DNA from 3 places in the Porcipelethomonas ammoniilytica genome. Region 3 is predicted to be linked to each of the others. Evidence: predicted binding sites of a transcription regulator. Region 3 holds the regulator's gene; each other region holds the start of a gene.

Region 1 (2,276 bases), on a different contig from region 3:
TCGAATCCGCTTCTGTCAGCTTTTACGGTAATAGATACAAATCTTCCGATCTTTTCCGCATTAAAAAGTATTATATTATTTTCAGGATTTTTTCCGTTAACAAGTACTGCCAATGAAAGAAGGCAAGATACAAATCGTTCCATATCAGCCTTTATATATAGATCCTCCTGCACTTCTGTTCTGATTTCAATATTTCTTTCAAGTATTTCACTGCACTTTTTTGTAAATTCTTTAAGTACAGTTGAAACGTCTATTTTCTTTATAATAATACTTCCGTCAGTATATCGTATCAGCTCTGTTGTATTTGCTACAGTTTTTAAAAGCTTGTAACAATTTCCCATAATAATATCAAGATACTTCTGATCAGAATATAAATCCGCTTCCTCCAGAGCTTTATGCAGCGAACTGCTTGAAAGAGTAATACCGGTTATAGCCTGTCTTACTGCTCCTGCCTGATTTATGAAAAATTCCTGTATTCCGTGACACTTGATAAACGAAAACATAATGTCTTCCTCATCAGTCTGAATTACATAAATACCGTTTTCACAATCCGGATAATTTATAATTCTGCATGCAAAAGTCAAACCATTTTGTTTTACATTATATTCGCCGCTTTTGAGCGGAAGCTGCTCATTCTGAAAAAGTTCACGGCAGCTTTTCCCGCCGAACAGAAAATAATCCTCGGATTTATTACTCCAGAGTATATTAAAATCATAATCAGTTATAACAACATTTTCTGACGAATATTTAAATAAATCCTTTAAATTCTCAATTATATTATTCTGCATTTATTTCTCCTTTCGTTCTGAAACTACACTAATTTATATTATACAACAAATTTATGAATAAATTAAGTACAAATAAAAATAAAATTTATTAAATTGTGAAAAAAACACAGGAATTATGTATATATATGACGAATTTTGTTAGTTATTACATTTTAATTTTTATAATAAATTTAATTTCAATAATTTATTTTGAAAAATTTGTTAATTTTATATATTGTTATATAAAGTAAATCTATACACATATTATAACAAAAAACGAACATAATAATAAAAAATTAAAATTTCATAAATCACTGAATTTTGTTTATTTTTACTAATAATAGTCCCTTATATTAATGTTTATTATACTATCAAAAATAAATTAGTTATTTTTTTGTCAAAGGACTTGAAATAAATTCAAATTTAGTGTACAATAATATATATAAATATTTAGGAGGTATTTTCCAATGTCAGTAAAAGTTGCTATTAATGGTTTCGGCCGTATCGGCCGTCTTGCATTCAGACAGATGTTTGGTGCTGAAGGTTACGAGGTAGTTGCTATCAACGATCTTACTAAGCCTTCAATGCTCGCTCAGCTGCTCAAGTATGATACAGCTCAGGGCGGATACTGCGGAAGAATCGGTGAAAACCTTCACACTGTAACAGCTGATGACGAAGCTGGTACAATTACAGTTGACGGTAAGACACTTAAAATTTATGCTAAGGCTAATGCCGCTGAACTCCCATGGGGTGAAATCGGCGTTGACGTAGTTTTAGAGTGTACAGGTTTCTACTGCTCAAAGGACAAGTCACAGGCTCACATCGATGCAGGCGCTAAGAAGGTTGTTATTTCTGCTCCGGCAGGCAATGACCTCAAGACAGTTGTATTCAGCGTTAATGAAAAAACTCTGACAGCTGACGATAAGATCATTTCAGCTGCTTCATGCACAACTAACTGCCTCGCTCCTATGGCTGACACACTTAACAAGTATGCAGAAATCCAGAGCGGTATCATGTCAACTATCCACGCTTACACAGGCGATCAGATGATTCTTGACGGTCCTCACAGAAAGGGCGACCTGAGAAGAGCAAGAGCAGGCGCTGCTAACATCGTTCCTAACTCAACAGGCGCTGCTAAGGCTATCGGTCTTGTTATTCCTGAACTCAACGGCAAGCTCATCGGTTCTGCACAGAGAGTTCCAGTTCCAACAGGTTCTACAACAATCCTTACAGCTGTTGTTAAGGGCAAGGACGTTACAGTTGACGGCATCAATGCTGCTATGAAGGCTGCCGCTTCTGAATCATTCGGTTACAATGAAGACGCTATCGTTTCTTCTGACGTTATCGGTATGAAGTACGGCTCACTGTTTGACGCTACTCAGACAATGGTTTCTAAGATTGCTGACGATCTGTATGAAGTTCAGGTTGTTTCATGGTATGACAACGAAAACTCATACACAAGCCAGATGGTAAGAACAATCAAGTATTTTGCTGAATTAGGCTAATAAA
Region 2 (2,276 bases), 160 kb from region 3:
CAATACAAAAGCAAGGAAGAATGTTATGAATATAGTAGTTGTAGATGATGATAACTTGGTTGCACTTTCACTTAAAACTATTTTGGAGGCTTCTGAAGACTTAAAGGTTGCTGCAATTGGCAGCAGCGGTGAGGAGGCAATTAAACTGTATGACGAGTTTGATCCCGATGTCCTTCTTATGGATATACGTATGTCTGGAATGACGGGAATTGAAGCAGGAGAAAAAATACTTGAAAAGCATAGTGATGCAAAAATACTGTATCTGACTACATTTTCAGATGACGAATATATTGTTAAAGCATTAAAAATCGGTACTAAAGGATATATTTTAAAGCAGAATTTTGAATGTATTGTCCCAGCACTGAAAACTGTTATGAAAGGACAAACCGTTTTCGGAGACGAGGTAATAAACAAACTGCCTGTTCTTATGAAAAAAACATCATATTTTGATTATGAAAAATACGGGATCAATGATAAGGAAAAAGATATAATCAGTCTTGTTGCTCAAGGATTAAGCAATAAGGAAATTGCAACTGAATTGTTTTTGAGTGAAGGGACAGTCAGAAATTATTTAAGCAGTATCCTTGAAAAACTTGAACTCAGAGACCGTACTCAGCTTGCGATTTTTTATTATAACAATAATAAATGAATAATATTGACATAAACGGAGGAATACTAATAATGAGTAAATCAGAAAAAGCTAAAGAATTATTTACAAAAGGCTATAATTGTTCACAGGCGGTACTGGGGGCATTTGCTGAAGACCTTGGAATGGATTTTGAAACTGCTATGAAATTATCTTCGTCGTTCGGCGGAGGTATGGGAAGAATGCGTGAGGTGTGTGGTACGGTAAGCGGAATGTTTATGGCAGCAGGACTTAAATATGGATATTTTCTTCCTGATGACAGAACCGGTAAAACAGAGCATTACAAAAGAATTCAGGAGCTTGCAGAAAAATTCAAGGAAAAAAATAAGTATATTGTATGCCGTCAGCTTCTGGGACTTGAGGGTAATGACAGCAGTTATGTTCCTTCGGAAAGAACGGGAGAATACTATAAAAAGCGTCCGTGCGTTGAACTGGTAGGGGATGCAGCGGAAATTCTTGAAGAATATTTTCAGGAAAATCCAATATAAACTAAATTGGTTTTTTTATAAAACAATTTGGCATATTGCAATAAAGGCTGTCAAAATATGCCTTAGTTTTCGGCATAAAAAATATCTTTAAAAGGTTGACAAAAAAATAACAATATGATATAATAACATTGTTAAGAAATTAACAATGCAAATAAGAAAGTACAAATAAAATTTTTATATTTTCAGGAGGATGCATTATGGCTAAGAAAGAAGAACCAAAGATTACTGCTGAACAGCCGCAGGTTGATCCTAAGGTAATGATTGACGGTCTGGTTCAGAAGGCAAAGGTTGCTCTGGATGAGTACATGAAGCTTGATCAGGAACAAATCGACAATATTACAAAGGCTGCTGCTCTTGCAGGTCTTTCAGCACAGATGGAACTGGCTAAGATGGCTGTTGAAGAAACAGGCAGAGGTATTTTTGAAGATAAGGTAACAAAGAATATTTTCTCTACAGAATATATCTGGCACTCAATCAAGTACGAGAAGACAGTAGGCGTTATTGAAGACAATGTAGACGAAAGCTACCTTGAAATCGGCGAACCTGTAGGTATCGTTGCAGGTGTTACACCGGTTACAAACCCAACATCTACAACAATGTTCAAGGCGATCAGCTGTCTTAAGACAAGAAATCCGATCATCTTCGGTTTCCACCCAAATGCTCAGAAATGTTCAGTAAGAGCTGCTGAGATTATCAGAGATGCTGCTATTGCAGCAGGCGCTCCTGAAAATTGCGTACAGTGGATTGAAACACCTTCAATTGAAGCTACAGGTTTCCTGATGAATCACGCTGACGTTTCTACAATTCTTGCTACAGGCGGTCCGGGAATGGTTAAGGCTGCTTATTCAGCAGGTAAACCGGCATTGGGCGTTGGTCCTGGTAATACACCATGCTATATTGAAAAATCAGCAAAAATCAAGCAGGCTGTTAATGACCTTATTCTTTCTAAGTCATTTGACAATGGTATGATCTGTGCTTCAGAACAGGCTGCTATTATTGATACAGAAGTTTATGATGAAGCAGTTGCTTTTATGAAAGAACATGGCTGCTACTTTGCAAAGCCTGATGAGATCCAGAAGATTCAGGATGTCGTTATCAATGTTGAAAAGATGGCAGTTCAGCCTTGGGTTGTTGGACAGTAT
Region 3 (2,276 bases):
TGCTTTTGACACGTTCCTTACCAAATTCAACCATATTATTAGGGATTCTGCCGGTCTGAAATATTTCAGCTATAACTGCAATCTGAGCAGACTTAATCATATAGCCGATATACTGCATAATAATACTTACTATTTTTCCTGAAAGTGCAATAGCTATTACTGCAAGAATAATCATGAAACCGTTTTCAGAAGCTGACGCAATAGCGATCCACATAATGGTCCATAAAATAACTACTGCTGAAACTGCAAGATTTATACCGAGTCTCATCCACACAAAAATCATGGTCTTTTTAAAAATGTCAAATGCTTTCATAATATTTCCCCCTAATTTTTAAAAATCTTCAGAATTAAAACTATATGTCAGATCTATAGCTTTTCTGATCTTTTCGATATTATCTGAAATCTTATCCATTGTACAGATAATGTCTTCCATCTGAACTCTCTCAGCATCATCAATAATTCCATCTTCCATTATATCTACAAGCTGACGGGAAATATCAGCCATTTCATAAGATGATCCTAAAAACTTAATGACCATTCTGTCCAGATCCTCTGAAAAGTTTGTATTGATCTGCTTATCTCTCAGCAGATAGTCGATTGAAACCTGAAAAAAATCACTCAGGAATATAAGCTTTTCAATTTCCGGCAAAGAACTGCCTGCTTCCCATTTTGATACAGTCTGACGGCTCACATCAAGCTTTTCGGCAAGTTCTTCCTGAGAAAGTCCTTTTCTGATACGCAGTTTACGTACTTTTTCTGAAAATTTCATAATTCAACTCCTTTCATAGTTATATAAAAACATGTCATATAAAGTACAACATGCCATAACAACATAGGATTTTAACCCCATATCATAAATTATATATGAAAGCATTTAACAAAGCAACCAATTGCAGCTTGCATTTACGCAACCTTCAGTTGCATAATTCCATTATTATAAAGTTCATTTATTCAAAAATTATTCTATATTGCATAAAAAAACAGGAGGAAATACCTCCTGTAAACTTATTATTCATCATCTGCATGATTAAGTCCGTAAGCCAATGTCATAAGACTATCTGTAAGATGTACATTTTCTACTATTATGCCTTTGTGGACGGTCAGGTCGTAATGACTGAAATTCCAAAAACCTTTTATGCCGGCGTTGATAAGTCTGGTTACAATTTCTTCAGCGGCGCTTTTAGGAATACACAAAACGGCGCAGACCGGATTGTTTTTCTTACAGAATTTTTCCAGTTCAACAATATTCATAACTGTATTTTTAGCAATAATCTGTCCGTTTTTTTCTGGATTGCTGTCAAAAATACCTATCAGCCGGAATCCTTTTTTGTTGAAATCAATATGAGAAGCTATGGCGCTTCCCAAATTTCCGGCGCCTATCAAAATAGTTTTGTTGCCTGCATTAATACCTAGTATTTCTGCAATTGCGGCATGAAGTTCTTTAACATTATAACCGTAGCCCTGCTGACCGAAACCGCCGAAGCAGTTTAGATCCTGACGTATCTGAGACGCTGTAACCCCCATTCGTTCTGAAAGCTCCCTGCTGGAAATACGTATAATTCCCTGCCTATCAAGTTCCCCTAAAAATCTGTAATATCTGGGTAAACGCTTTATTACCGGTGATGAAACCAAGGACTTTGACATATTTATCTCCACCGCCGCATACAGTATTCCGAATATTTCTTCATGACGAATGCATATTTCATTTTTATTCGGAATACGCTGCGGTTTCCGCTTTTTACGGCTGCGGACGCCGAAATTTGTTAATTATATCTTTATTTTTTATTTATTTCATAAGTACAGAAAGTCTGTTGTTGATTTCTTCAAGGAATGTTTTTGAATCAACTTTCTTTTTGTTTTCAAGACTTGAAAGCAGATACAGATCGCCTGTCATAACTCCGTCTTCAATTGTCTGAATCGTAGCCTTTTCAAGCTTGTCGGCAAAAGCCATAAGCTCGTTGTTACCGTCAAGCTCGCCTCTTTTTCTTAGAGCACCGCTCCATGCAAAGATTGTTGCAACTGAGTTTGTAGATGTTTCTTCACCCTTTAAGTATTTGTAATAATGTCTCTGAACTGTTCCGTGAGCAGCTTCATATTCATATACACCGTCAGGAGAAACCAGAACAGAGGTCATCATTGCAAGACTTCCGAATGCGGTTGATACCATATCTGACATAACGTCGCCGTCATAATTTTTGCATGCCCAGATGTAGCCGCCGTTTGAACGGATAACTCTTGCAACTGCGTCGTCAATGAGGGTATAGAAATATTCAATA

The links. The regulator Rex, encoded in region 3, represses fermentation and respiration genes when NADH is low (regulators of the CRP and FNR family bind a similar motif). The targets are predictions, from matches to a motif close to ATTGTTAANNNNTTAACAAT.
Region 1: the regulator Rex is predicted to act here: its motif matches at 1,150-1,169, upstream of gap (type I glyceraldehyde-3-phosphate dehydrogenase).
Region 2: the regulator Rex is predicted to act here: its motif matches at 1,262-1,281, upstream of adhE (bifunctional acetaldehyde-CoA/alcohol dehydrogenase).

Annotation. Positions count from the first base shown of each region.
Region 1 covers NZ_JAOQKH010000002.1:223,685-225,960, reverse strand. The annotation lists gene OCV67_RS02625 (hypothetical protein) at 1-788, opposite strand, end outside; gene gap (type I glyceraldehyde-3-phosphate dehydrogenase) at 1,235-2,272, shown strand.
Region 2 covers NZ_JAOQKH010000006.1:185,285-187,560, forward strand. The annotation lists gene OCV67_RS07050 (sensor histidine kinase) at 1-29, shown strand, start outside; gene OCV67_RS07055 (response regulator) at 26-649, shown strand; gene OCV67_RS07060 (C-GCAxxG-C-C family protein) at 682-1,134, shown strand; gene adhE (bifunctional acetaldehyde-CoA/alcohol dehydrogenase) at 1,332-2,276, shown strand, end outside.
Region 3 covers NZ_JAOQKH010000006.1:24,997-27,272, forward strand. The annotation lists gene OCV67_RS06170 (zinc ribbon domain-containing protein) at 1-313, opposite strand, end outside; gene OCV67_RS06175 (helix-turn-helix domain-containing protein) at 332-769, opposite strand; gene OCV67_RS06180 (redox-sensing transcriptional repressor Rex) at 1,009-1,644, opposite strand; gene OCV67_RS06185 (NADP-dependent isocitrate dehydrogenase) at 1,787-2,276, opposite strand, start outside.